Regions from separate parts of the Micromonospora sp. HUAS YX12 genome, predicted to be linked through region 1. Evidence: predicted binding sites of a transcription regulator. Region 1 holds the regulator's gene; the other holds the start of a gene.
What was found. Region 1 encodes HrcA, which represses chaperone genes, less so after heat shock. Its sites were predicted from a motif close to GGTTNGCACNCTCNNNNNGAGNGTGCNAACC; they were not measured.
Positions count from the first base shown of each region.

Region 2: the regulator HrcA is predicted to act here: its motif matches at 4,074-4,104, upstream of groES (co-chaperone GroES).

Region 1 covers NZ_CP157974.1:3,083,853-3,098,401, forward strand. The annotation lists gene ABIH81_RS15010 (DUF4240 domain-containing protein) at 1-249, shown strand, start outside; gene lepA (translation elongation factor 4) at 356-2,233, shown strand; gene ABIH81_RS15020 (GlsB/YeaQ/YmgE family stress response membrane protein) at 2,457-2,744, shown strand; gene ABIH81_RS15025 (transglycosylase) at 2,997-3,281, shown strand; gene ABIH81_RS15030 (sugar ABC transporter substrate-binding protein) at 3,505-4,794, shown strand; gene ABIH81_RS15035 (sugar ABC transporter permease) at 4,791-5,777, shown strand; gene ABIH81_RS15040 (carbohydrate ABC transporter permease) at 5,774-6,607, shown strand; gene ABIH81_RS15045 (hypothetical protein) at 6,630-7,490, opposite strand; gene ABIH81_RS15050 (enoyl-CoA hydratase-related protein) at 7,602-8,387, opposite strand; gene hemW (radical SAM family heme chaperone HemW) at 8,407-9,630, shown strand; gene ABIH81_RS15060 (DUF4870 domain-containing protein) at 9,670-10,314, opposite strand; gene hrcA (heat-inducible transcriptional repressor HrcA) at 10,547-11,569, shown strand; gene dnaJ (molecular chaperone DnaJ) at 11,643-12,788, shown strand; gene ABIH81_RS15075 (16S rRNA (uracil(1498)-N(3))-methyltransferase) at 12,790-13,524, shown strand; gene ABIH81_RS15080 (SDR family oxidoreductase) at 13,674-14,435, opposite strand; gene ABIH81_RS15085 (histidine triad nucleotide-binding protein) at 14,529-14,549, shown strand, end outside.
Region 2 covers NZ_CP157974.1:2,480,934-2,495,482, forward strand. The annotation lists gene ABIH81_RS12160 (ABC transporter permease) at 1-30, opposite strand, end outside; gene ABIH81_RS12165 (ATP-binding cassette domain-containing protein) at 27-836, opposite strand; gene ABIH81_RS12170 (substrate-binding domain-containing protein) at 939-2,042, opposite strand; gene ybaK (Cys-tRNA(Pro) deacylase) at 2,248-2,727, opposite strand; gene ABIH81_RS12180 (methyltransferase domain-containing protein) at 2,783-3,982, opposite strand; gene groES (co-chaperone GroES) at 4,237-4,551, shown strand; gene groL (chaperonin GroEL) at 4,622-6,268, shown strand; gene ABIH81_RS12195 (sulfite oxidase) at 6,392-8,074, shown strand; gene ABIH81_RS12200 (WhiB family transcriptional regulator) at 8,233-8,616, opposite strand; gene ABIH81_RS12205 (response regulator transcription factor) at 8,869-9,687, shown strand; gene ABIH81_RS12210 (DUF5319 domain-containing protein) at 9,700-10,104, opposite strand; gene guaB (IMP dehydrogenase) at 10,302-11,864, shown strand; gene ABIH81_RS12220 (GuaB3 family IMP dehydrogenase-related protein) at 11,894-13,012, shown strand; gene ABIH81_RS12225 (M1 family metallopeptidase) at 13,110-14,504, shown strand.

The DNA.
Region 1 (14,549 bases):
CCGGACGCGCTGGCCGAGCTGCCGCAGGTCCGGGCCGCGGCGCTCAGCGGCGAGGAGTTCGAGTGCGAGCAGATGCTGGCGGTGCCGTGGGACGCGTACCGGAAGGCGACCGCGTCCGACCTGCCGGCCGAGCGTGACCCGGTCCCGGTGCCCGACCTGAACGACTTCTGGGACTTCGACGACGAGGAGGAGGCCCGCCGCCGGCTGCCGAGGCTGGCCGCGCTGTTCGTCGAGCCACCCATGGAATAGCCGTGGAGTGAAGGGGGAGCCCGGGCGCGCCCCGGGCGACGTGGGACCATAGAGGGGGCCGGCGGCGCGCCGGCCCGCTCACGTCAGCCGACCAGAACGGACCGCTGTGCCACCGACGCTCGATCCCGGCGCGAACGCTCCTGGTGCCACCGACCCGGCGCGCATCCGGAACTTCTGCATCATCGCCCACATCGACCACGGGAAGTCGACCCTGGCCGACCGCATGTTGCAGCTCACCGGTGTGGTCGACCCGCGGCAGATGCGCGCGCAGTACCTGGACCGGATGGACATCGAGCGCGAGCGCGGCATCACCATCAAGAGCCAGGCCGTGCGGATGCCGTGGACGATCCGCGAGGGCGACCGGGCCGGCGAGACCGCAGTGCTCAACATGATCGACACTCCGGGTCACGTGGACTTCACCTACGAGGTGTCCCGTTCGCTCGCCGCCTGCGAGGGCGCGATCCTGCTCGTCGACGCCGCGCAGGGCATCGAGGCGCAGACGCTCGCCAACCTCTACCTGGCGCTCGAGAACGACCTGCACATCATCCCGGTGCTCAACAAGATCGACCTGCCGGCCGCCCAGCCGGAGAAGTACGCCGAGGAGCTGGCCCACCTGATCGGCGGCGACCCGGCGGACTGCATCAGGGTCTCCGGCAAGACCGGCGAGGGCGTGCCCTACCTCCTGGACGAGATCGTCCGGCAGTTCGTGCCGCCGGTCGGCGACGCCGAGGCTCCGGCCCGCGCGATGATCTTCGACTCGGTGTACGACGTCTACCGGGGCGTGGTCACGTACGTCCGGGTGATCGACGGCCGGATCTCGGCCCGGGACCGGATCAAGATGATGTCCACCGGCGCGGTCCACGAGCTGCTGGAGATCGGCGTCATCTCGCCGGAGATGGTGAAGGCCGACGCGCTCGGCGTCGGCGAGGTGGGTTACCTGATCACCGGCGTGAAGGACGTGCGCCAGTCCCGGGTGGGTGACACCGTCACCATCAACAACAACCCGGCCAAGGAGGCGCTCGGCGGCTACAAGGATCCGAAGCCGATGGTCTACTCGGGTCTCTACCCGATCGACGGCTCGGACTACCCGAACCTGCGCGAGGCGCTGGACAAGCTCAAGCTCAACGACGCGGCGCTGGTCTACGAGCCGGAGACCTCCGGCGCGCTGGGCTTCGGCTTCCGCTGCGGCTTCCTCGGCCTGCTGCACCTGGAGATCATCCGGGAGCGGCTGGAGCGGGAGTTCAACCTCGACCTGATCTCCACCGCCCCGAACGTGGTCTACCGGGCGATCCAGGAGGACGGCGAGGAGATCGTGGTCACCAACCCGAGCGAGTACCCGACCGGCAAGATCGCCGAGGTGTACGAGCCGACCGTGCGGGCCACGGTGCTGACCCCGAACGACTACGTCGGCGCGGTGATGGAGCTGTGCCAGGGCCGCCGGGGCAGCCTGCTCGGCATGGACTACCTCTCCGCCGACCGGGTGGAGCTGCGTTACACGCTGCCGCTGGCCGAGATCATTTTCGACTTCTTCGACCAGCTCAAGAGCCGCACCAAGGGTTACGCCTCGCTCGACTACGAGCCCTCCGGCGAGCAGGCGTCCGACCTGGTGAAGGTCGACATCCTGCTGCACGGCGAGCCGGTCGACGCGTTCAGCGCGATCGTGCACAAGGACAAGGCGTACACGTACGGGACGACGATCGCGGCGAAGCTGCGCTCGCTGATCCCGCGCCAGCAGTTCGAGGTGCCGATCCAGGCGGCCATCGGCAGCCGGGTGATCGCCCGGGAGACCATCCGCGCGATCCGCAAGGACGTGCTCGCCAAGTGCTACGGCGGTGACATCAGCCGTAAGCGCAAGCTGCTGGAGAAGCAGAAGGAGGGCAAGAAGCGGATGAAGATGGTGGGCCGGGTGGAGGTCCCCCAGGAGGCGTTCATCGCGGCGCTGTCGTCCGACTCCGGCGACGGCAAGCCCGCCGGCAAGAAGTAACAGTCAGGCTGTACGAACCGGCCGGCGTCCTCGTCTTCAGGGCGCCGGCCGGTTCGCGTACCCAGGAAATTTTCAGCCTCCGGCAGCGCTCCGACCTGTGGGTTCGTCCCGGACGGGGGAGCGGCGGTCGATGCCGCCGGTTTCGGTTTTCGATGCGTCGGGCACTTAGCGGGCACGACAGCAACCGCACAGAACGTGCGAAATCGCTTTAGGAGGACCGACCGTGGAGTTCACCGTCTGGGGCATCGTCACCGCGCTCGTCGTGGGCCTGATCGTCGGCGCGCTGGGCCGGCTGGTCGTGCCGGGCCGGCAGAACATGCCGATGTGGCTGCACATGGTGATCGGTGTCGGCGCGGCGCTGCTGGGCACCGTCCTGGCCCGGGCGCTCGGCATCGCCACGCAGACCGCCGGCATCGACTGGGCCGAGCTGGCCGTGCAGGTCGTGCTCGCCGCCATCGGTGTGGCCCTGGTGGCCGGCGTCGGCCGCCGCCGCAGCGTCTCGCGTTACTGATCGACGCACCACGCGCCTCGACGGGCGTCCGGCCGTATCGGCCGGGCGCCCGTCGGCGTTTCGGCGCATTGACCCCTGCCGGTGCGCCCGGTCGGCCCGCCGCGCCGGGTTTCGGGGAGAAACAGCAGTTCAGGGTACGCCTGAACAATTCGTCATCGGGGTCGGTTTGGATTTCCGGGCGGTCGGGAACTTAGCGATCACGACAGTAACCACACAAAAACGTGTGACCGGATCTTAAGGAGGAGGGCGACCATGGAGCTCACCGTTTGGGGCATCATCACGGCGCTGGTCGTTGGTCTGATCGTCGGCGCGCTGGGCCGGCTGGTCGTGCCGGGCCGGCAGAACATGCCGATGTGGCTGCACATGCTGATCGGCGTCGGCGCCGCGCTTCTGGGCACGATCGTGGCCCGGGCCTCCGGCTTCGCCGAGACCGCCGGTATCGACTGGCGCGAGCTGATGCTGCAGGTGCTCTTCGCCGCGATCGGCGTGGCTCTGGTAGCCGGTGTCGGCCGTCGCCGCGGCGTCTCGCGCTACTGACCCCGCACCACCCGCCTCGACGGGCGCCCGGCCTCACCGGCCGGGCGCCCGTCGGCGTACGTGGGCCCTGAACTGCCCGGACGGCATCGATGTCGGCCGGGCCTCCGGCTGCGATACGGTCGCCTGTGCCCTCCGTCACGAACACCCCCTGTTGTAAAGGAAATTTTCCTACTAAGGTGCGGCGGAGAAGGTTAGTGCCAAACGGCCCTGAGGGAGATATGGCGTGAACAGGTGGAAGCGGCTGGCTCCGGTCACCGCCATCGTGGCGTCGGCCGCGTTGGTGCTGACCGCGTGCGGTGGCTCCGGCGACGACAAGGCCGCCGACAACAGCAAGCTCACGGTGTGGATGATGGGTGAGGGCGGCGACGCCCAGACCACGTTCCTCGACAGCGTCGAGGCGGAGTTCAAGAAGAAGCACCCCGAGACCGACGTCGTGGTGCAGTACATCCCCTGGCTCGAGGCGCCGAAGAAGTTCCAGGCCGCGCTCGCAGGTGGTGAGGGCCCGGACGTCACCGAGCTGGGCAACACCGAGACCCAGGGCTGGGCCGCGCAGGAGGCCCTGGCCGACGTCTCGGACAAGTTCAACGGCTGGTCCGAGGGCAAGGACATCCTGCCCGACCTGGTCCGCAACGCCCAGCTCGACGGCAAGCAGTACGGCGTGCCGTGGTACGCCGGCGTGCGCGCCGTCTACTACCGCACCGACTGGTTCGCCGAGGCGGGCGTGAAGCCGCCGACGAACTGGGACGAGATGGTCGCCGCGGCGAAGGCCGTGCAGGCCAAGAAGCCCGGCACCTACGGCATCGCCCTGCCCGGCAACTCCGAGCTGCCGTTCTACTCCTTCCTCTGGGGTGCCGGCGCGGAGATCGCCACCAAGGAGGGCGACAGCTGGAAGTCCGGCTACAACACCCCCGAGGCGCAGAAGGCGGTCAAGTTCTGGACCGACCTGGTGACCGTGCACAAGGTGGCCCCGCCGGCCGCCGCCGGGTGGAACGAGGTCGACGCCCGCACCCAGTTCGCCACCGGCAAGGCCGCCATGGCGTTCGCCGGTAGCTGGCAGGGCGGCGCGATGAAGAAGGACAACCCCGACATCGAGAAGGTGTGGGGCACGTTCCCGATCCCCGGCCCGGACGGCAAGCCGGCCCCGGCGTTCGCCGGCGGCTCGGACATCGCCATCTGGAAGGACAGCGAGCGGCAGGCGCTGGCCTGGGACTACATGACCGTGCTGCTGAGCAAGCAGAAGGACAAGGAGTTCGCCAGCAGCCTCGGCTTCTTCCCGGTCTACCAGGACCTGGTCAGCAGCGGCGACTACGCGAACGACAAGGTGATGGCCGCGTTCGCCACCGCCATCCAGAACACCAAGCTGACCCCGCTGACCCCGAAGTGGGTCGAGGTCAGCCGCACCAAGACGGTGACCCAGGCGATGAACAGCTCGGTCATCAAGGGCCAGAAGACGGTCGAGAAGGCAACCGCCGACGCGGCCACCGAAATGGAAAGCATCCTCAACGCCAAGTGACCACGCTGACCGAGGCCACCGGCGAGGCCGCCGCGCGGGAGACCCCCGCGCGGCGGCGGCGCCGCCGGGTGGACCACCTTCCGTACCTGCTCCTCCTGCCCTGCCTGGCGATCATCGCCGTGCTGCTGCTCTGGCCGCTGGGCCAGGTCGTGTGGATGTCCTTCCACAAGCTGGACAGCGTCCGGCAGTTGCGCGGCGACCGCGAGTGGCCGTGGGTCGGCCTGGCCAACTACGCGCAGATCCTCGGCGACCCGTTCTTCCGTACGGTGCTGCGCAACACCGTGCTGTTCGCGGTCGCCAACGTGGCGCTCACGATGATCCTCGGCACCCTGGTCGGGCTGCTGCTCAACCGCCTGGGCAAGAAGATGGCCACCTTCGTGGCGAGCTGCGTGATGCTCGCCTGGGCCACCCCGGCGCTGACCGGCACGATCGTCTGGAAGTGGATCTTCGACGACACCAGCGGCCTGGTCACCTGGCTGTTCAACAAGCTCCCGGACGGGCTCTCCACGGCCCTGTTCGGGCGCAGCGACTGGACCGGGTACGGCTGGTTCAACGACCCGCTGCTGTTCTTCGCCATCCTGACGCTCGTGGTGGTCTGGCACTCGTTCCCGTTCATCGCGGTGAGCGTGCTGGCCGGGCTCAAGAGCGTGCCGACGGAGTTGCAGGAGGCGGCCCGGGTCGACGGCGCCGGGCCGTGGAAGGTCTTCTGGTCGGTCACGTTCCCGGTCCTGCGGCCGGTCTTCGGCATCCTCGTGGTGCTCTCCACGATCTGGGACTTCAAGGTCTTCACCCAGCAGTTCGTGCTGGCCGGCGGCACCCAGGACCGGTCGACGTTCATGCTGTCGATCTACTCGTACGCGGAGGCGTTCTCGCCACCGCCCAAGTACGGCCTCGGCTCGGCCATCGCGGTCATCCTCACCGTGATCCTGCTCGTGGTGACCGCCCTGTACGTCCGCATGGTGCTGCGGCAGGAGGACGAATGATGAAGAAGATCGCCCTCAACGGCGCGGGCCTGCTGGTCGCGCTCTTCGCCGCGTTCCCGGTCTACTGGATGGTGGCGACCTCGCTGAAGCCCAACCGGGAGATCTTCTCGTCCACCCCCCGGCCGGTGCCGGCGGAGCCGACGCTGGAGCACTACCGGGAGATCCTCACCGGCAACCTGATCCCGGGCGTCACGTTCGGCGACTTCTTTCTCAACAGCGCGCTCGTCGCGCTGGCGACCGTGCTGCTGAGCGGGCTGGTCGCGCTGCTCGCCGCGACCGCCGTGGCCCGGTTCCGGTTCAAGCTGCGCACCACGTTCCTGATCATGCTGCTGGTGGTGCAGATGATCCCGCTGGAGGCGCTGGTCATCCCGCTGTTCCTGATGATCCAGCGGCTCGGCCTCTACAACACGCTGCCCAGCCTGATCCTCACGTACCTCGGCTTCTCGCTGCCGTTCGCGGTCTGGATGCTGCGCGGCTTCGTGGCCGCGGTGCCCAAGGAACTGGAGGAGGCCGCCGCCATCGACGGCGCCAGCCGGGCCCAGACGTTCCGCAAGGTGCTGTTCCCGCTCGTCGCGCCCGGCCTGGTCGCCACCAGCATCTTCTCGTTCATCACCGCGTGGAACGAGCTGATCTTCGCGCTGACCTTCATCAACGACCAGCAGAAGTACACGCTGCCGGTCGCGATGACGTTCTTCTTCGGCCGGGACGACACCGCCTGGGGCTCGGTGATGGCCGCGTCCACGCTGTTCACCCTGCCGGTGATCGTCTTCTTCCTGCTGGTGCAGCGCCGGATGGTCTCCGGCCTGGTGGCGGGAGCGGTGAAGGGCTGACTTCGGGGCGATCCGGCGCCGGTCAGGCCGCGGCGAACACCTCGGCGCGCACCTCGGTGGCCGGATCGCCCTTCACCCGGGCCCAGGAGCCCTGCTCGGCGGTCCACTCCAGGTTGCCGAAGCGGACCTTCTTCACGCCGTGGTCGTCGGCATGCGAGACGAGCCAGTGCGCGTACCGCCAGCCGTTGCGGTCGTCGCCGGCCGGCACGGTGAGCGCGGTCAGGTCCGTCGCCGTGGCCAGCCGGGGCAGCCCCCAGTCCAGCGACAGGCTCTCCAGCACGGCACTGGCGGCGGCCGGGCCGCGCATCGTCGGCGGCGAACCGACGGTGCAGGCCACCGCGCCTGTGGCGTGGCCGAGCAACGCGCGGGTGAGGACCTCCGACTCGTCCGCCCACTTCTGGTACGCCTCGGGGAACGCCGACCGCTGCACCCGCTGGGCGGCGTCGGTGATCCGCATCCGCTCCCAGCCCTTGACCTTCTTCAGCGCGGCGTAGAACTTGTTCGCCGCGTACCGCGGGTCCTGGATCTCCTCCGGGGTGCCCCAGCCCTGGCTCGGGCGCTGCTGGAACAGGCCGAGCGAGTCGCGGTCGCCGTGGGCGATGTTGCGCAGGTGCGACTCCTGGTACGCGGTCGCCAGCGCCACCACCACCGCCCGCTCGGGCATCCGGCGCTGCATCCCGATCGCCGCGATGGTGGCCGCGTTCGCCATCTGGTCGGCGCCGAGCACCACCTCGCCGTCCGCCTGCACCGTGCAGGTCCGGCTGGCCAGCGGTAGCCGCAGGTGCCCGCCGAACTGCTTGGTCACGACGTAGACCGCGAGCAGTGCCAGTACGCACACCGCCACCCCAGATGCCACGATCGCCGCTCGCGTCCGCACCCGCACCCCCTGTCCCGACAGTCCGACAAGCGTACGTCCCACCCGCCACGGCGGCTCCCGGCCGACCGGCGGGGCCCGCGCCGGCCGGAGTGGCTCACGCGGGGCCCGCCGCGTACCTCAGTCTCCGGCGGGCACCCAGGCGGCGGGACGCTTCTCCCGGAACGCCATCACGCCCTCGCGCCCCTCGTCGGAGAGGAAGTACCCGGTCGACAGTGCGGCCAACTCGGCGATCTCGGCCCGCAGGTCGGGGCCGGCGGGCCGGCGCAGCAGGTCCTTCGCCCCGGCCAGCGCCCCCGGGGCGCCCTTGACCAGCGAGGCGCAGTAGCGCTCGACGGCGGCGTCCAGCTCGTCGGCCGGCACCGCGGCGGTGACCAGGCCGATCTCGGCGGCGCGGCGGCCGTCGAACGTGTCGCCGGTCAGGTACAGCTCGGCGGCCGCCCGCTGGCTCAGCCGGGGCAGCACGGTCGCCGAGATCACCGCCGGGATCACCCCGATCCGCACCTCGGTGAACGCGAACGTCGCCTCCTGCGCGCAGACCGCCAGGTCGGCGGCGGCGATCAGGCCCAGCCCACCGGCCCGGGCCGGCCCGGCCACCTTCGCCACCACCGGCTTCGGGCTCTCCCGTACCGCGACGAGCACGTCGCCGAGCATCCCGGCGGGCACCGTCCCGGTGGCGTACGCGGCGGCCGTCTCCTTCAGGTCGGCGCCGGAGCAGAAGACCGGGCCGGTGTGGTCGAGCACGATCGCGCGTACCGCGTCGTCGGCGACCGCGTCGGCCAGCCCGGCCAGCAGCTCGGTCATCAGGGGCGTGGAGAGCGCGTTGCGGTTGTGCGGGCTGTCCAGGGTGAGGGTGGTCACCCCACGGGCCGTGGCGACCCGCACGAGAGCGTCCGGAGAGGTCATGCCGGGCACACTAGTGGCCATGCCCGGCGTCCTTCCAGAAGGCGAACCCGTCCCGCGCGACGGATCGCTGCCCGCCACCGCCACTCGCGCCGTCGGCGCGCGCGGCTTCGGCGTGTACGTCCACGTGCCGTTCTGCGCCAGCCGGTGCGGTTACTGCGACTTCAACACGTACACCGCTTCCGAGCTGGGCGGCGGGGCGAGCCGGGAGACGTACGCCGACTCCGTGCTGGCCGAGCTGGCGCTGGCCGCCCGGGTGCTGGGCGACTCGCCGCCGCCCCGGGTGGACACCGTGTTCGTCGGCGGCGGCACGCCCACCCTGCTGCCCGCCGACGACCTGGCCCGGATCCTCGACGGCATCGACCGCGTCTGGGGGCTGGCCGCCGACGCCGAGGTGACCACCGAGGCCAACCCCGAGTCGGTCAGCCCGGAGTCGCTCAAGACGCTGCGGGCGGCCGGATACAACCGGATCTCGCTGGGCATGCAGTCCGCCGCACCCGGCGTGCTGGCGGTGCTCGACCGGCGCCACAGCGCGGGCCGGGCCACCGCCGCCGCGCTGGAGGCGCGCGACGCCGGGTTCGAGCACGTGAACCTGGACCTGATCTACGGCACGCCGGGCGAGACGGCCGAGGACTTCGCCGCCTCGCTGGCCCAGGTGGTCGACGCGGGCGTGGATCACGTCAGCGCGTACGCCCTGATCGTGGAGGACGGCACCCGGCTGGCCGCGCGGATGCGCCGGGGCGAGCTGCCGTACCCCTCCGACGACGTGGCGGCGGACCGCTACCTCGCCGCGGAGGCCGCGCTCGGCGAGGCCGGATTCTCCTGGTACGAGGTGTCGAACTGGGCCCGCTCGGCGGCGGCCCGGTGCCGGCACAACCTGCTCTACTGGACCGGCGCCGACTGGTGGGGCCTGGGCCCGGGAGCGCACAGCCACGTCGGCGGCGTGCGCTGGTGGAACGTCAAGCACCCGAGCGCGTACGCGGAGCGGCTGGCCGAGGACGCCTCGCCCGCGCTGGCCAGGGAACAGCTCACCGCGGACGAGCAGCACATGGAGGACGTGATGCTGCGGGTGCGGCTCGCCTCCGGCCTGCCGCTGGACGTGCTGGACGAGCCCGGCCGGGCGGGCGCCGAGCGGGCCCGGGACGCCGGGCTGCTCGACGCCGGGGCGTACGCGCGGGGGCTGGTGGTGCTGACGCTGCGCGGCCGGCTGCTGGCCGACGCGGTGGTACGCGACCTGCTGCCGTGACCGGGCCCGGCCGGCCGCCCCCTCGGCCGGCCGGAGGCGTCACTTGGTGAAGCTGTAGCTCATCGGGTAGCGGTAGAGCACGCCGTCGTTGGCCTTGACCCCGCCGATGATCCCGAAGATCAGTGGCACCAGCCAGACCAGCATCGGGACGAAGAACAAAATCCCGCAGCTGATGATCGTGATCACCCAGGCGAGCACGCCGGCGATGGCCCAGGTGATCTGGAAGTTCAGCGCCGCGACCGCGTGCGCGCGGACCGTCGGGGACTGCTGACCCCGGGTCATCAGCGCGATCAGCGGCGCGACCCAGCCGAGCAGACCGCCGCCGACGATGACACCGGCGGCGCCACCGAAGTGCGCGACGAGCGCCCAGGTCTTCTCGTCGTTGTTGGCGTATCCGGCCGGGCCGTACCCGCCACCGGCGGGGTAGCCGGCGCCGTAGCCCGGCGTGCCGCCCGGCGGGGGGTAGCCACCCGGGGGCGGGTAGCCGCCCGGCGGAGGTTGACCGCCCGGAGGCGGGTAGCCACCCGGGGGCGGATAGTCACCGGGCGGGGGATAGCCGCCCGCGCCCGGCGCGCCGGACAGTGGAGCGGTGGGTGGTTCGCCGGCCGGCGAACCGTAGGGCGCCGACGGGTCGGGCTGGGGGCCGGAGTCCCCTGCCCCGGGAGGGCGAGGAGGTTCAGTCATGGTCGCCACGGTAGGTGCACCGGTCAACCCGCACCAGAGCGACACAGACCGACGATGACCGGCTGTTCGGCCCTGGTGGGCCGCGCCGTGTGGCGGGCCGCACCGCAGGTCCGTCGGGCGATCATCGCGTCGGCGGGGGTGCCGACGTAGACTGGCACTCGCTACAGTCGAGTGCCAGCCGCCCGGCGGATGCCGCGCGCCGGCTCGACCGAGGTGCGTCAGGAGGTGGGGAATGGGTCTCGACGACCGCAAACTCGCCGTGCTGCGCGCGATCGTCGAGGACTACGTCGCCACGCAGGAGCCGGTCGGCAGCAAGGCCCTGGTCGAGCGGCACCAGCTCGGCGTCTCGCCGGCCACGGTGCGCAACGACATGGCGGTGCTGGAGGAGGAGGGCTACATCCGGCAGCCGCACACCAGCGCCGGCCGGGTGCCCACCGACCGTGGCTACCGTCTCTTCGTCGACCGGCTCTCCCGGGTCAAGCCGCTCAGCCCGGCCGAGCGCCGGGCGATCGAGCGCTTCCTGGTCGGCGCCGTCGACCTGGACGACGTGGTGCACCGCACCGTCCGGCTGCTCGCCCAGCTCACCCGGCAGGTCGCCGTGGTGCAGTACCCCAGCCTGGCCCGCTCCAAGGTGCGCCACCTGGAGCTGGTTCCGATCTCCACCACCCGGCTGATGGTCGTCATGATCGCCGACACCGGCCGGGTCGAACAGCGGCTGGTCGAGCTGCCCGCCCCGGTGCCCGCCGACGACGTGACCGACCTGCGCCGGCTGGTGAACGAGAAGCTCGTCGGCAGCCAGCTCGCCGAGACGCCGCCGCTGGTGCAGGCGCTCGTCGAGGAGTCCGCGCCGCATCTGCGCCCGGCCATGACCACGCTCTCCACCGTGCTGCTGGAGACGCTCGTGGAACGGCACGAGGAGCGCCTCGCGCTGGCCGGGCAGGCCAACCTCACCCGCGGTGGCCTGCTCGACTTCCAGGGTTCGCTGCGGCCCATCCTCGAGGCGCTCGAAGAAGAGGTCGTGCTGCTCAAGCTGATCGGCGAGACCGAGCCGAGCACCACCCGGGTGCTCATCGGCGACGAGAACGAATTCGACAACCTGCGGGCCGCCTCGGTGGTCAGCACCGGCTACGGACCGGGCAGCACGATCGTCGGCGGACTCGGCGTGCTCGGGCCGACCCGGATGGACTACCCCGGCAATATCGCCATGGTGAGGGCCGTGGCACGCTACGTGGGCGAACTGCTGGCCCAGAACTGACCAGTCAGGGCCGACGGCCGGTTCCGGCCGACGACCGGAGCGACGCGAGACGAACATGAGGACACCTAACGCAGTGGCCAGGGACTACTACGGCATTCTCGGTGTGAGCCGGGACGCCTCCGACGACGAGATCAAGCGTGCCTACCGCAAGCTGGCGCGGCAGTTCCACCCGGACGTCAATCCGGACCCGGAGGCCCAGGAGAAGTTCAAGGACATCAACGCCGCGTACGAGGTCCTCTCGGACGACCGGAAGCGGCAGATCGTCGACCTGGGCGGCGACCCGCTCGCCCCGGGCGGCGGTGGCATGGGCGGTCCCGGCGGCCCGGGCGGCGCCGGTCCGTTCGTCGGCTTCCAGGACATCATGGACGCGTTCTTCGGCGGCGCCGCGGGCGGCAGCCGGGGCCCGCGTCCGCGTACCCGCCCCGGCGCGGACGCGATCCTGCGCCTGGAACTGGACCTCAACGAGACCGCGTTCGGCGTCGAGGCGCCGATCACCGTCGACACCGCCGTGCTCTGTACCACCTGCTCCGGCGCCGGCACCGCCGCCGGCACCCACCTGGCCACCTGCGAGGCGTGCGGCGGCCGGGGCGAGGTGCAGTCGGTGCAGCGGACCTTCCTCGGTCAGGTGGTCTCCGCCCGGCCGTGCACCGTCTGCCAGGGCTACGGCACCACCATCCCGCACCCCTGCCCGACCTGCGCCGGTGACGGCCGGGTGCGCACCCGCCGCTCGCTGACCGTCAAGATCCCGGCCGGGGTCGAGGACGGCATGCGGATCCGCCTGGCCCAGCAGGGCGAGGTCGGCCCCGGTGGTGGCACCGCCGGCGACCTTTACGTCGAGATCCACGAGCGGCCGCACGACGTCTACTCCCGCAAGGGCGACGACCTGCACTGCCGGGTGACGGTGCCGATGACCGCCGCCGCGCTCGGCACCCGGCTGACCATCAAGACGCTGGACAGCGAGGAGACGGTCGACGTCAAGCCCGGCACCCAGCCCGGCAGCACGCTGCGGCTGCGGGCCCGGGGCGTACCGCACCTGCGCGGCACCGGCCGGGGCGACCTCTACGTGCACCTGGACGTGCGTACCCCGACCAAGCTGGACGCCGACCAGGAGCGGATGCTGCGCGACTTCGCCAAGACCCGCGGCGAGGAGGTCGCCGAGCTGACCAAGCAGGGCGGCTTCTTCTCCCGGATGCGCGACGCCTTCAACGGGCACGCCTGAGGTGTCGGCGCCGCTGTTCCTGGTCGAGGCGCTGCCCACCGGTGACACGCTGACGCTCGACGGCCCGGAGGGCCACCACGCGGCCACCGTGCAGCGGCTGCGCGTCGGCGAGGAGCTGGTGCTCGCCGACGGCCGGGGCGGCACCGCCGCCGCGGTGGTCACCGCCGTCGGCCGCGGCACGCTCGACCTGCGGGTCACCGGCCGGGGGTACGCGGACGCGCCGGTGCCCCGGCTGGTCGTGGTGCAGGGCATCGCCAAGGGCGACCGGGGTGAACTCGCCGTGCAGGCGATGACCGAGGTCGGCGTGGACGAGATCGTGCCCTGGGCGGCGTCCCGCTCGGTGGCGCAGTGGCGCGGCGAGCGGGGTGACCGGGCCCGGCAGAAGTGGGTGGCCACCGCCCGGGAGGCGGCCAAGCAGGCCCGCCGCCCGTGGCTGCCGGTGGTGGCCGGCGCGCCGGACGAGTCCACCGCCTCGGTGGCCCGCCGGATCGCCGGCGCGGCCGGCGCGTTCGTGCTGCACGAGGGGGCACGGGACCGGCTGACCACCGTCGACCTGCCGGCCGCCGGGGAGATCGTCCTGGTGGTGGGCCCGGAGGGCGGCATCGCCGATCACGAGCTGGCCGCGTTCGCCGACGCGGGAGCGCGTACGGTCCGCCTGGGCCCGTCCGTCCTGCGCACGTCCACGGCAGGCGTGGCAGCCCTGACAGTCCTGGCCACCCGCCTGTCCCACTGGTAACCCGCCCGCCCGCCCGCGCCCTCGCCCTTGCGCGCCTCGCCCATGCGCGCGCCGATCTTGCACTTTCGGCTCGCATTGCGTCTCTTTTGCAGCGTTTTGCCAGGGCCGAAAGTGCAAGATCGCGGGGGTGAGGGCGGCGGCGGGAAGGGTCAGGAGCGGAGGTAGGAGGCGCCGTTGAGGTCGATGATGGTGCCGGACGCCCACTCGGCCTCGGGGCTCGCCAGCCAGTGGACCGCCGCCGCGATCTCCTCCGGCCGGGCCACCCGGTGGAACGGGGACTGGGCGCGTACCGCCTCGCCCCGTTCGCTCTTCAGGTGCTCGTTCGTCATGTCGGTCTCGACGAAGCCGGGCGCCACGCAGGCCACCCCGATGCCGTACGGCGCCAGCGCCACCGCCAGCGACTGGGCCATCGCGTTCATCCCGGCCTTGCTGGCCCCGTACGCCGGGTTGGCCGGCTCACCCCGGAACGCGCCTCGGGACGAGACGTTCACGATCCGGCCCCCGCGGTCGCGCATGTGCTGAGCCGCGCACCAGGCGGCGTTCGCCGCGCCGACCAGGTTGATGTCGAGTACCTCCCGCCACCGCGTCCGCCACTGCTCGTAGCTGCTCTCGAAGACCGGGTGCGGGGGATCGGCCGGCCCGAAGACACCCGCGTTGTTCACCAGCACGTCGAGGCCGCCGAGCCGCTGGGCCGCCTCGTCCACCATGGCGCGTACCGCGTCGGCGTCGGCCAGGTCGGCGCGTACCACCACATGTCCGTCGCCGGGCAGTTCGGCGCGCAGCCGCTCGGCCAGGTCGGCCGAGTCCCGGTGGTGGACCGCCACCCGGTCGCCACCGGCGGCGAACGCCCGCGCCACCGCCCGTCCGATGCCCCGCGAGGCCCCCGTCACCAGCACCGCCCGTCCCGACATGGCGGCCATCCTGCCGCACCGGGCGGAGGTGTTAGGAAGGGGCCCTTCCCCTACCGGAGGCGTTAAGAAGGGGCCCTTCCTTACACTGCTGCGATGGACTGCCTGTTCTGCCGG
Region 2 (14,549 bases), 600 kb from region 1:
TCCTTCCTTCTTTACGGCGGTGGCGGTCATCGGAGCGCTCCCGAGGTTGTGTCGGCGGATTCGGTGCCGTTGCCGGACTCGGTGGCGAGCCCGAGGTTGCCGGAACGGCCCGCGGTGATCAGCTCGACCACATGCGAGTGGGTGATATCGCTGGTCTTGACCTGGGCCACCATCTGGCCGAGGTAGAGCGCGGCGATCCGGTCGGAGACGGCGAAGACGTCGTTCATGTTGTGCGAGATGAGCACCACGGCCAAGCCGTTGTCGGCCAGCCGGCGCACCAGCTCCAGCACCTGGGCGGTCTGCGCGACGCCGAGCGCGGCGGTCGGCTCGTCCAGGATGACGAGCCTGCTGTTCCAGAGCACGGCCTTGGCGATGGCGACTGTCTGCCGCTGGCCGCCGGAGAGGCTGGCCACGTGCTGGCGCAGCGACTTCACGGTGCGCACGCTGAGGCCGGCGAGCGTCTCGGCGGCCATCTGCTCCATGGTCGGCTCGTCGAGCACGATGCCGCTGCGCTTCTCCCGGCCGAGGAACATGTTCTGCACGATGTCGAGGTTGTCGCAGAGCGCCAGGTCCTGGTAGACGACCTCGATGCCGAGTGCGGCGGCGTCGCGCGGGCTGTTGATGCTCACCGGCTTGCCGTCGAAGAGGAACTCGCCGGCGTCGGTGGGGTGGATGCCGCTGATGCACTTGACCAGGGTCGACTTGCCGGCGCCGTTGTCGCCGACGAGTGCGGTCACCTCGCCGGGGTGCGCGGCGAAGGCGACGTCACGCAGCACCTGGACGGGACCGAAGCTCTTGTCGATCCCGCGTAGCTCCAGCAGGGGGGTTGCGGACACGGGGTTCTCCTTTGGGCGGAGGGAGGTCTCGGATCCCGTCCGGCGCGGGCGCCGCCCGGCACGGAGAACCCGTGCCGGGCGGCGCCGCCTGAGGCGGGTGGGTCAGCTCACGCCGGCGTCGGTGCAGAGCTTCGCGAAGGCACCGGTGCAGAGCTCTTCCTTAGTGACGTAGCCGTCAGCCACCACGTCCTTGACGTTGTCCTTGTAGATGGCCTTGGGCTCCAGCAGCACCGACGGCACGTCCCGGCCGCCCTCCGGGTCCTTGACCGTCTGGCCGGTGTCCTTCCGCTCACCCTTGGCGAGCGCGATGGCCAGCTCGGCGGCGGCGTCCGCCTCCTTCTTGACCGCCTTGTAGACCGTCATGCACTGGTCACCGGCGAGGATGTTCTGCAGACCCTGGACAGTGGCGTCCTGACCGGTCACCGGCACCTTGCCGTTGAGCTGGTTCTTCTTCAGCACCGAGATGGCCGCGTTGCCCAGACCGTCGTTGGCGGCCAGCACGCCGTCGATCTTGCCCTTCTCCTGGGTGAGCATCTGCTCGAAGATCACGCCGGCCTGCGCGTTGTCCCAGTCCGGGACGTTCTGGTCCGGGCCCTTCGTGTACTCACCCGCGTCGAACTTCGGCTTCAGGATCGAGTCGTAGCCGTTCTTGAACAGTGTGGCGTTGTTGTCGGTCTGGGAGCCGTTCAGGTAGGCGATCTTCGGCTTCTGCGCGCCCTTGTCGGTGAGGCACTTGCTCAGTCCCTCGCCCTGGAGTTTGCCGACCGCCTCGTTGTCGAAACTGACGTAGTACTGGGCCGAGCCGCCCAGCGTCAGCCGGTCGTAGTCGATCGTGGCTACGCCCTGCGACTTGGCCTTCTCCAGCACGGCCTTGCCGGTGCCGGAGTCCAGGTTGACGATCATGAGGGCGGTGACGCCGCTGGTCAGCATGCCGTCGGCGATGGTGGAGAAGGCGGACTTGTCGCCCTGGGCGTTCTGGATCGTGTAGTCGACGCCGGCGGCCTTGAACGCCGCCTCCAGGTACTTGCGGTCCGCGCCCTCCCAGCGGGCGGAGGACTTGCTGTCCGGCAGGATCACGCCGATCTTCGGCTTCTTGGCGTTGGAGCCGCCGGCCTCGTCGGACGAACCGCCGTTGTCGCCGCAGGCGGCCATGCTGCCGGTCGCGAGGAGACCGACGGCCGCGAAGGTGAGGAAGCCCTTGCGCATGTGCAGGGTCCTTTCGGAGGTGGGGGAGTGGTGATGTTTTGTTGTGTCCGGCAACGTATTCCCCGCCTCCCGTGCCCCGCAAGACTGCCGAGGTCAGAAGTTTTGTTGGCGGCGGTAACAATTCAGCAACGCGGTTGTCACCCGCAGGACACCGCCCGGAGAACGTGTTCCGGGAACGCTCCCACCGGCGCCGTCACGAACCCGCTCAGGCGGCGGCGATCGCTGCCGTCGTCGCCCCGGTGAGCGCCACCAGATCCGTCGGCGCGAGCTGCACCTGCAACCCCCGGCGACCCGCCGAGACGTACACCGTCGGGTGCGCCAGCGCGGAGGCGTCGATGACAGTCGGTAGCCGCTTGCGCTGCCCGAGCGGGCTGATGCCGCCGCGCACGTATCCGGTCGCCCGCTCGGCAGTCGGCCGGTCGGCCATCGTGGCCCGCTTGCCGCCGGCCGCGGCGGCGAGCGCCTTCAGGTCCAGCTCGCCCGTCACCGGCACCACGGCCACCGTCAGCCCGCCGTCGACCTCGGTGACGAGCGACTTGAACACGCGCTCCGGCGCCACCCCGAGCGCGGTCGCGACGAGCGCGCCGTAGTTCGGCGCGTCCGGCGAGACGTCGTAGGTGTGGGTGCTGTGGGCGATCTTCCGCTTGCTCAGCAACGCGATCGCCGGAGTGCCAGGGCCCGCCACGGGCTCAAGCTAACCCGCGCGCCGCGACACCGCGAGCCGGAGACGTGAGCCGGGGTCAACCGCCGGCCGGAACCGGCCGGCAGACGAGCACCGTGGGATCGCCGGCGACCCGGGTCAGCGCCAGACCGGCCGCCTCGTCGCCGGACAGCCGCAGGTCGCGGCGCAGCTTCTCCGGTTCCAGCGCCGACCCGCGCTTGCGGATCTCGACCCGGCCGACCCGCCGCTCCCGCAGCAGGGCGCGCAGCCGCTTCAGCGAGAACGGCAGCACGTCGGTGATCTCCAGGCAGCGGGCGAACGGGGTGGGCCGGGCCTCGTCGGCGTACAGGTAGGCGATCGACGGGTCGGCGAGCGTGGCGTCGAGGTCGGTGGCCAGTTCGGCGACCAGGTGCGCGCGTACCACCGCCGGATCCGGGTCGTAGAGGAACCGCCGGACCGGTCCCACCGGCGCCTCCTGTGCGCCCGTGCCGGTGAGGAGCGATACCGCGTCGTCGCGCTCCCGCAGCACCGTGGCGCGGCGCGGGATCTCGGCCAGCTCGCCGCACCACAGCGCGGCCTCGACCAGATCGCCGTCCACGCTCACCCACTCCGCCTCGGCGCCGGCCGGGATCAGCGCGTGGTCCAGCCCGGGCGCCACCTTGACGACGGTGCGCGGCACCCGCGCGGCCAGGCCGGTGACGAAGTCCCACGGCGGCGAGTAGGCGTTCGGGTCGAAGACGCGCCGCCCGGTGCCCGCCCGCCGCCGCGCCGGATCGCAGAACACCGCGTCGACCCCGGTCACGTCGAACGCCGTGGCGTCACCGTGCTCGACCGTCACCAGACCGGCGAGCCCGGCCGCCCCGGCGTTCGCGGCGGCCATCGCGGCGGTCACCGGGTCGGCCTCCACCGCGTACACCCGGATGCCGGCGCGGGCCGCGGCGAGCGCGTCGGCTCCCAGGCCGCACCCCAGGTCGGCCAGCGTGGTCACGCCCGCGGCGCGCAGCCGTGCCGCGCGCCGGTCGGCGACCGCGCGGCGGGTGGCCTGCTCCAGCCCGGCCCGGGTGAGGAACATCCCGGCCGCCGCCGCGCCGAACTTGCCGGCCGCCCGGCGGCGCAGCTCCGCCTGGGTGAGCGCCGCCGCCGCGAGCCCGCCGGGGATGCCGGCCGAGCGCAGCGCGGCGGCCGCCGCCAGCGGGTCGCCGCCGGCCACCCGCCCGGCCGCGGCGAGCGCCGCCGACCCCTCGGGGGTACGCAGCGCGGCGAGCTGGTCGAGATCCACGCGCTCATTCTCCCGGCCCGGTTCCGGCGCGACACGGAGGGCGACGCGTTGGCACTCTCCTTGACGGAGTGCTAGCCGAGGAATAACCTGCGATTAGCACTCTCACCCTGAGGGTGCCAACACCCGAGCCTCGTGCCCGGGGGTTGAGCGCCAGGCGGACCGGCACCCGCGACGACGGCCCCGCCCGGTGGCATGTGGCAGATTGACGCTGGTCGGCATGCCGGCCGGCAACGACACCAAGTACCCGGGAGGGTATGCCCGTGACTACCGCGACCAAGGTTGCGATCAAGCCGCTCGAGGACCGCATCGTGGTCCAGGCGAACGAGGCCGAGACCACCACCGCCTCGGGCATCGTGATCCCCGACACCGCCAAGGAGAAGCCGCAGGAGGGCACCGTCCTCGCTGTCGGCCCGGGCCGGATCGACGACAAGGGCAACCGCGTGCCGATCGACGTGAAGGTCGGCGACACCGTCCTCTACTCGAAGTACGGCGGCACCGAGGTCAAGTACGCCGGCGAGGAGTACCTGGTGCTCTCCGCCCGTGACGTCCTCGCGGTCATCGAGAAGTAAGCAACCGATCAGTGTCGTTGCCCCGGTCCGGCTCGCCGGGCCGGGGCAACGTCGCTTCGAAGGGATACTGATGGCGAAGATCCTCAGCTTCTCGGACGACGCCCGGCACCTGCTCGAGCACGGTGTCAACGCCCTCGCGGACGCGGTCAAGGTCACCCTCGGCCCGCGCGGGCGCAACGTCGTCCTGGACAAGAAGTTCGGTGTGCCCACGATCACCAACGACGGCGTGACCATCGCCAAGGAGATCGAGCTCACCAACCCGTACGAGAACCTCGGCGCGCAGCTGGTCAAGGAGGTGGCGACCAAGACCAACGACGTCGCCGGCGACGGGACCACCACCGCCACCGTGCTGGCCCAGGCGATGGTCCGGGAGGGCCTGCGCAACGTGGCCGCCGGCGCCAACCCGACCGGCCTCAAGCGCGGCATCGACGCGGCGGCCGCCAAGGTCTCCGAGGCGCTGCTCGGCAAGGCCGTCGAGGTCGCCGGCAAGGAGTCGATCGCGCACGTCGCGACCGTCTCCGCGCAGGACGCCGCCATCGGCGAGCTGATCGCCGAGGCGATGGAGAAGGTCGGCCGCGACGGCGTCATCACCGTCGAGGAGGGCTCCGCGCTCACCACCGAGCTGGAGGTGACCGAGGGTCTCCAGTTCGACAAGGGCTTCATCTCGCCGAACTTCGTCACCGACCTGGAGGCGCAGGAGGCGGTCCTGGAGGACCCGTACATCCTGATCACCACCCAGAAGATCTCGGCGATCGAGGAGCTGCTGCCGCTGCTGGAGAAGGTTCTCCAGAACAACAAGCCGCTGCTCATCGTGGCCGAGGACGTCGAGGGCCAGGCCCTGTCCACGCTCGTGGTCAACGCGCTCCGCAAGACCGTCAAGGTCTGCGCGGTCAAGGCCCCCGGCTTCGGCGACCGCCGCAAGGCGATGCTCCAGGACATGGCGATCCTGACCGGCGCCGAGCTGGTCGCCCCGGAGCTCGGCTACAAGCTCGACCAGGTCGGCCTGGAGGTGCTGGGCACCGCCCGCCGCGTCGTGGTCGACAAGGAGAACACCACGATCGTCGACGGTGGCGGGCAGGCCTCCGAGGTCGCCGACCGGGTCGCGCAGATCCGCAAGGAGATCGAGGCCTCCGACTCCGAGTGGGACCGGGAGAAGCTGGCCGAGCGGCTGGCGAAGCTCTCCGGCGGCATCGCCGTGATCAAGGTCGGCGCGGCCACCGAGGTCGAGATGAAGGAGCGCAAGCACCGCATCGAGGACGCCATCGCCGCGACCAAGGCCGCGGTCGAGGAGGGCACGGTCCCGGGTGGCGGCGCCGCCCTGGCCCAGATCCTGCCGGCGCTCGACGACGACCTGGGCTTCACCGGTGACGAGAAGGTCGGCGTCTCGATCGTGCGCAAGTCGCTCGTCGAGCCGCTGCGCTGGATCGCCCAGAACGCCGGTCACGACGGCTACGTGGTGGTGCAGAAGGTCGTCGGCCGGGACTGGGGCCACGGCCTCGACGCCGCCACCGGCGAGTACGTCGACCTGGCCAAGTCCGGCATCATCGACCCGGTGAAGGTGACCCGCAACGCGGTCAGCAACGCCGCCTCGATCGCCGGCCTGCTGCTCACCACCGAGAGCCTCGTGGTGGAGAAGCCGGCCGAGCCGGAGCCGGCCGCCGCCGGTGGCCACGGCCACTCGCACGGTCACGGCCACCAGCACGGCCCGGGCTTCTGACCCGAGGAGTACGCCCGACGTCAGGGCACACCGCCGACCCGGTGGTGTGCCCTGACGCGTATCTGCTTACGGAACGCTGACGACATTGGCAGCCGGCCCGGCGGGTCGACCAGACTGGACGCCGTGAGCACCCTCTCCCGCCGCCGCGCGGCGACGGCCGGTGTCGTCGCCGCCGTGGTGGCACTCGGCACCGCCGAACCCGTGGCGGTCCTGACCGGTCCCCGGTCCGCTCCGCTCGTCGCCGTCGGCGGACTCGTCGTCGACCTGGTCCCCGAGCCGCTCAAGCAGTTCGCCATCGACGTCTTCGGCACGTACGACAAGATCGCCCTGCTGGTCGGGACCGCGCTGCTGCTGGCCGCGTTCGGGGCGCTGCTCGGCCTGGCGGCGGCCCGGCGGCTGGTGATCGGCCTGGCCGGCGTCGCCGCGTTCACGGTGCTCGGCGTCGCCGCCGCCCTGACCCGGTCCGGTGCGAACGCGTTCGACGCGCTGCCCTCCCTGGTCGGCGGCGGACTCGGCGCGCTGACCCTCTGGACCTTCGTGGCCGGACCGCTGAGCGCCGATCCGGGACGCCGGCAGCGGGCCGGGACCGATCCGGCCGAGCGCGTCGTGGCCGACCCGGCGGGCGGCGATCGGGCACCTCGCGCCACGCAGCCGTCCGCCCCGCCCCCGGCGGTCGCCGCGCTCGCCCGCGAGGGGGAGACCCCCGGCGGCTGGGAGCCGGTCCGGCACGACGACGACGCGGAGTCCCGGCGGCGGTTCCTGCGGGGCGCCGGGCTGCTGACCGGCGCGGCGGCGGTGGCCGGGCTGGGCGGGCACTGGCTGGCCGGCCGTCGCGGCGTGTCAGCGGCCCGGGAGGCGGTGACGCTGCCCGCCCCGGCCGCGCCCGCCCCGCAGGTGCCGGCCGGAGCCGACCTGTCGCTGCCCCGGCTCGCGCCGTACGTCACGCCGAACCGGGAGTTCTACCGGATCGACACGGCGCTCGTGGTGCCGCAGGTCGACCCGGCCACCTGGCGGCTGCGCATCCACGGCCGGGTGCGCAACCCGATCGAGCTGAGCTTCGACGACCTGCTGGCCCGCCCGATGGTCGAGCGGTACGTGACGCTCGCCTGCGTCTCCAACGAGGTGGGCGGCGACCTGATCGGCAACGCGCGCTGGCTCGGCGTACCGATCAGGGAACTGCTCGACGAGGCCGGCCCGGCCGACGGCGCGGACCAGGTGGTCGGCCGCGCGGTGGACGGCTGGACCTGCGGTACGCCCACCTCGGTGCTGCGCGACGGGCGGGACGCGCTGCTCGCGGTCGGCATGAACGGCGAGCCGCTGCCGATCGAACACGGCTTCCCGGTGCGGATGGTGGTGCCCGGCCTCTACGGGTACGTGTCGGCCTGCAAGTGGCTCACCGAGCTGGAGCTGACCAGCTTCGCCGACTTCGACGCGTACTGGGTGCCGCGCGGCTGGTCCGCGCAGGGCCCGATCAAGACGCAGTCCCGGATCGACACGCCCCGGCCCCGCAGCCGCCCGGCCGCCGGCCCGGTGACGGTGGCCGGTGTGGCGTGGGCGCAGCATCGCGGCATCCGCCGCGTCGAGGTACGCGTCGACGGCGGCCCCTGGCAGGAGGCGACCTTGGCGCCTGCGGTGTCGGCTGACACCTGGGTGCAGTGGTCCTGGCGGTGGGACGCGACGCCGGGCGAGCACACGCTCCAGGTCCGGGCGACCGACACGACGGGCGAGACCCAGACGGAACAACCCGCCCCGGTCGCCCCCGACGGCGCGACCGGATGGCACACCGTAAGAGTCACCGCCGGTTGATCACCTGCCGCTCGCGAAAGAGATCTTGGTACGAAAAGGCCCCCATAGGGGCGCAGAGCTTCCAAGATCTACGGGTGTCCTGATTTGTAGAACGGGCCCCACGAGACGACGCCGCGCCCCGGGGGTCCGGGGCGCGGCGTCGGGGGTCGTGAAACCGGTCAGGCGACCTTGCGCTGGTCCGGCACGGCGGTGTTGTGCGGCCGGCCGAGGCGCGCCTCCAGCCGGGCGATGTCCACCCGGGTCTGCCGGCGGTCGGCCAGGTCCTCCCAGCCGAGCGCGAGCAGCCGCAGCCGCTCGGACTCGCTGAAGCCGCCCCAGACGCCGTACGGCTCGCGGACGGAGAGCGCGTGCGCGGCGCACTCGGCGCGTACCGGGCAGGCGCGGCAGACCGACTTGGCGCCGGTCTCGCGGCGCAGCCGGGAGGAGCCGCGCTCGCCGTCCGGGTGGAAGAACTGCGCGCTGTCGCGGCCACGGCAGGCTCCGAGCCGCTGCCAGTCCCAGAGCTCGTCGATCGGTCCAGGCAGCCTACGTACGTTCGACATCAGCACCCCTCCTCCCGCGCGGCACCGCGGAGAATGTTCGTGGCCAGCTACCGGGCGGCGGTCCGCGCGGGATGCCGGTTCCGGATGAACCCCTCGGTACCCGAGCGGTCCGCGCCTCACACATCTGTGATCGAAAACCTCGGACACTCGGCGGCATATGCCCCATCTGTCGGAAAAGTTCGGATGATTGACCGGAACCCCCTCCCGGCCTCACCTCCGCATGGTCTGCTCTGAGTCGGAGAGGAGACCACCGTGCGTAGTGTTCTTGTGTGCGTTCGGACACCATTGGCGGCCCAGCATCTGACCTCCGCGGCGGCGCGGCTCGGGCTGTCCGGCGTCGTCCGGACGGCCGTCTCCGATCCGGAGGTGATGTTGCGGCTCGCCGAGCGTCCGGTGGACGTGGTGCTCGCCGACACCGCCCTGACCCGCCCGGACAGCGCCGGCTTCGTCCGGCGGGTGCTCGCTCGCGCCCCGCAGGCAGCGGTTCTGCTGCTCGGCGCCGAGGAGTCGGAGTCGGCGGCGGCCACCATCAGCGCCGGGGCGCGCGGACTGATCCAGAACGCCGACCACGACCTGACGAGCGCGGTCGCGAAGGCGCTGCTGCTGCTCTCCGCCCCCGGCCGGAGCAACCGGCACCGGGTGGCGGACACCGCCCGGGACGCGGCGGCGGTGGGCGGGCCGACCCGGCCGGCGGCGCCGGGGCGTACCCAGGGTGGGCCCGGCTGGCCGGCGACGGCCCCGGTGGACGCCGCGGGCCTGCCCACGGTGGTGCCTGTGCAACGGGGTGAGGACCCGGACGACCCGGCGGCGGCCGACGGCGCGGAACCGCCCCGGGCCGGTGCGGCCCAGCGGCCGGCGCGGACGCCGCGCAGCGCGATCGGGCTGACCGAGCGGGAGCTTCAGGTGCTGCTCGGGATGGCCGAGGGCAAGAGCAACGCGGAGATCGGGCGGGAGCTGTTCGTCTCCGAGGACACGGTCAAGACGCACGCCCGGCGGCTGTTCCGCAAGCTCGGCGCGCGCGACCGGGCGCACGCCGTGGCGGCCGGATTCCGGGCGGGCCTGGTCGCCTGACCCGCGCGGGCATCACTCCGGCGTGGAGTCGTCGGTGCCCTCGGTGAGCGTGTCGTGCACGCCGTCGGCGTAGCCGCGGGCGTAGTCCCAGCTCACGTAGTGGTCCGGGTCCGGGTCGTAGGCCGGCTCGTGCACCCGGGGACGGCCCGAGTTGAGCAGGTGGCGCAGGTTGCCGCGGAGCAGGTCCCAGTCGAAGTAGTGCGGCTCGCGGCAGTCCTCGCACTCGATCACCAGGCCGCGCACGCCGATCGGCTGGAGCAACGCCTGGTAGATCTCCAGGTCGGCGAGATCCTCCAGGACGTCCTGGCGCTCGACCTCGGTCAGCGGGTCGAGCGCGTCGTCGTCGCCGGGGTCGTGCAGGCCGGCAGCCGGATCGGCCGGGTCGCCGTTGAACGGGTCGATGGGCTCGTCGTGCACCCCCTCACCGTAGACCCCGAGCCGCCGGAAAGCCCGCCCGAGCCCGTGCTGTGGCCCGGCCTACCCTCGGGCCCGCCGCTGCCCGGGCCGGGACGGGCAAGTGGGTACGATGAGGCGACGCGCCGTCACCAGGCGCCTGCCGGTGCCCCCGCGCGCCGCCTCGCTGCAGCCCGATCGACCAGCTCAGGGGAGCAATCGTGGAGAATTCGCCCAGCACCGAGATCCCGGCCGGCACCGACGGCGGGGAGCTGGGTGGTCATCTGCCCGAGCTGCCGGCCGGTTCGGCCCGGGTGGTGCCGCTCGGGCTGACCTTCGACGACGTACTGCTCCAGCCGGGCGAGTCGGACGTCGTGCCCAGCCGCGTCAACACCCGCACCCGCCTCACCCGCAACATCGAGCTGACCGTGCCGCTGCTGTCCAGCGCGATGGACACGGTCACCGAGGCGCGGATGGCGATCGCCATGGCCCGTCAGGGCGGCATCGGCGTGCTGCACCGCAACCTCTCCGTGGAGGACCAGGCGCTCCAGGTGGACCTGGTGAAGCGCTCCGAGTCCGGCATGATCACCAACCCGGTGACCGCCAGCCCCGACGACACGCTGCGCGAGGTCGACGCGCTCTGCGGGCGTTACCGCATCTCCGGCGTGCCGGTGGTGGACGGGCAGGGCCAGCTGGTCGGCATCGTCACCAACCGCGACATGCGGTTCGTCTCCGACCCGGCCACGCCGGTGCGCGAGATCATGACCCGCACCCCGCTGATCACCGCCCCGGTCGGCGTGAGCAAGGACGAGGCGCTCGGCCTGCTGCGCCAGCACAAGATCGAGAAGCTGCCGATCGTGGACGCGAGCGGCAAGCTGCGCGGCCTGATCACGGTCAAGGACTTCACCAAGAGCGAGCAGTACCCGAACGCCACGAAGGACGACGCGGGCCGGCTCCGGGTCGCCGCCGCGGTCGGCGTGGGCGAGGACGGCTACAAGCGGGCCCGCGCGCTCGTCGACGCCGGCGTGGACGTCGTCATCGTGGACACCGCGCACGGCCACCAGCGGGCCGTGCTGGAGATGGTGGCCCGGCTCAAGCGGGACGTCACCATCGACATCGTGGGCGGCAACATCGCCACGTACGCGGGCGCGAAGGCGCTCGTCGAGGCCGGCGCGGACGGCGTGAAGGTGGGCGTCGGCCCGGGCGCCATCTGCACCACCCGGATCGTGGCCGGGGTCGGCGTACCGCAGATCACCGCGATCATGGAGGCGGCCCGCGCCGCCCGCCCGGCCGGCGTGCCGGTGATCGGTGACGGCGGCATCCAATACTCGGGCGACATCGCCAAGGCGCTCGTCGCCGGCGCCGACACCGTGATGCTCGGCAGCCTGCTGGCCGGTTGCGAGGAGAGCCCCGGCGAGCTGATCTTCATCAACGGCAAGCAGTACAAGGCGTACCGGGGGATGGGCTCGCTCGGCGCGATGCAGTCGCGCGGCCAGGGCAAGTCCTACTCCAAGGACCGCTACTTCCAGCAGGACGTGCTCGCCGAGGACAAGCTGGTCCCGGAGGGCGTCGAGGGCCAGGTGCCGTACCGGGGGCCGCTGTCCGCGGTCGCCCACCAGCTCATCGGCGGGCTGCGCGCCGCGATGGGGTACGTGGGCGCGGAGAGCATCCCGGAGCTGCACCGGCGTGGCCAGCTCATCCGGATCACCGCGGCCGGGCTCAAGGAGAGCCACCCGCACGACATCCAGATGACCGTCGAGGCGCCCAACTACCACTCCCGCTGAACCACCACCCCCAACCACCTGGAGTCCCCATGCGTGACGTGGTCGAGATCGGGCTGGGCAAGACCGCGCAGCGCGGTTACCACCTGGACGACATCGCCATCGTGCCGAGCCGCCGCACCCGGGACGTCGACGACGTCTCCACCGCGTGGCAGCTCGACGCGTACCAGTTCGGCATCCCGTGCGTCGCGCACCCCTCGGACGCGACCATGAGCCCCGCCTCGGCGGTCCGGCTCGGCCAGCTCGGCGGCCTCGGCGTGCTGAACGTCGAGGGCCTCTGGACCCGGTACGAGAACCCGGCCAAGATCCTGGAGGAGCTGGCCGGTCTCGGCGAGGACGCGCGGGCGACCAAGCGCCTCCAGGAGGTCTACGCCGAGCCGATCCGGCCCGACCTGATCGCCGAGCGGGTGCGTGAGCTGCGCGAGGGCGGCGGCACGGTGGCGGTGCGGGTCTCCCCGCAGCACACCCTGGCGCTGGCCCCGGTGATCCTCGACGCCGGCGTCGACATCCTGGTCATCCAGGGCACGCTCGTCTCGGCCGAGCACGTCTCCACCACCGACGAGCCGCTGAACCTCAAGGAGTTCATCGCCGACCTGGACCTGCCGGTCGTCGTCGGCGGCTGCACCGACTACAAGACCGCGCTGCACCTGATGCGTACCGGCGCGGCCGGCGTGATCGTGGGCATCGGCGGCGACGACTGGTCGACCACCGAGTCGGTGCTCGGCATCCGGGTGCCGATGGCCACCGCCATCGCCGACGCCGCCGCGGCCCGCCGCGACTACCTGGACGAGACCGGCGGCCGGTACGTGCACCTGATCGCCGACGGCGACATGCAGACCTCCGGCGACATCGCCAAGGCGCTCGGCTGCGGCGCGGACGCGGTGATGCTCGGCGAGCCGCTGTCGCTCTGCGAGGAGGCGCCGGCCGGCGGCGCCTGGTGGCACTCCGCGGCCAGCCACCCGTCGCTGCCCCGGGGCGCGTTCGAGGTGGCCGGCGAGCCGCTCGGCTCGATGGAGAAGCTGCTGTTCGGCCCGGCCGACGAGCCGGACGGCCAGCTCAACCTCTTCGGCGGCCTGCGCCGCGCGATGGCCAAGTGCGGCTACCGCGACCTGAAGGAGTTCCAGAAGGTCGGGCTGGTCCTCGACCGCTGAGCACCGCTGAGCACCGCTGAGCACGGCATGACGGCGCGGGCGGCGGCACGGACGTGTTCCGGCCCCGCCCGCGCCGTCGCGCGTCTAGGCTCGCCGGGTGAGACGGGGGCGGGTCTGGGCGGCAGGGCTGGCGGCGGCGGCGCTCGCGCTGAGCGGGTGCACCGGCGGCGACGAGAGCGGGTTCCGGCCGGGCGCGGCGGACGCCGGTGACCCGTACGTGCCGGGGGCCGGCAACGGCGGCTACGACGTGGGCCACTACGCGCTGGACGTGCGCTACGACCCGGCCGGCGACCGGCTCACCGGCACCGCGACGCTGACCGTCACCGCCACCCGGGCGCTGTCCCGGTTCCAGCTCGACCTGGCCGGGCTGGACGTGGAGCGGGTGCGGGTGGACGGCGGGGCGGCGAAGCACCGCCACGACGGCGCCGAGCTGATCGTCACCCCGGCGGGCGGGCTGCCGTCCGGGCGGCGGTTCACGGTCGAGGTGACGTACGGCGGGGTGCCGCAACCGCTGCCGAACGCCGAACTCGGCGACGGCGGCTTCCACGCCACACCGGACGGCGCCATCGCGCTCGGCCAGCCGGAGTCGGCGAGCACCTGGTACCCGGTCAACGACCACCCGTCGGACAAGGCCACCTACGACCTCGCGGTCACCGTGCCGGACGGCCTGGCCGCGCTGTCCAACGGCGTGCCGGAGGGCAAGACGTCCAGCGGCGGATGGACCACCTGGCGCTGGGCCGAGCGCGCGCCGATGGCCAGCTACCTGAGCACGCTGGTGATCGGCGACTACCGGGTCAGCAGCGGCACGCACGCCGGCAAGCCCATCGTCACCGCGGTCGCCGCGGCGCTGCCCGCGGACGGGCCGGCCGCCGCGTCGGTGGCCCGCACCGGCGAGGTCGCCGACTTCCTGGCCACGCGCTTCGGGCCGTACCCGTTCGAGGCGTACGGCGGCGTGGTGGTCGCCGACGAACGCATCCGGTACGCGCTGGAGACGCAGAGCCGTCCGGTCTACGGGCCGGCGTTCTTCCGTGGCGACCGGCCGAACACCGAGGTGGTCGCGCACGAGCTGGCCCACCAGTGGTTCGGCGACAGCGTCTCGGTTGCCCGGTGGAGCGACATCTGGCTCAACGAGGGCTTCGCCACGTACGCCGAATGGCTCTGGGCCGAGCACGACGGCGGGCGGACCGTGGCGCAGACCGTCGTCGAGCGCTACGCGGCCACCGACTGGTCGAAGCCCACAGTCGACCCGGGCCGGGCCGGGATGTTCGGCGACGCGGTCTACCAGCGGGGCGCGCTCGCGGTGCACGCGCTGCGCCGCGCGCTGGGCGACGAGACGTTCTACCGCGTGCTGCGCGGCTGGCTGGCGCAGCACCGCGACGGCAACGTCACCACGGCCGACTTCGTCGGATACGCCGAACGCACGTCCGGGCGGCCGCTGCGGGCGCTGCTGGACGCCTGGCTGGTCGGTGGCACGCCGCCGGGACTGCCGTGACGCACGCGTGACCGCCGCTGGGTAGGCTGCCGCGGTCGGAGCGGC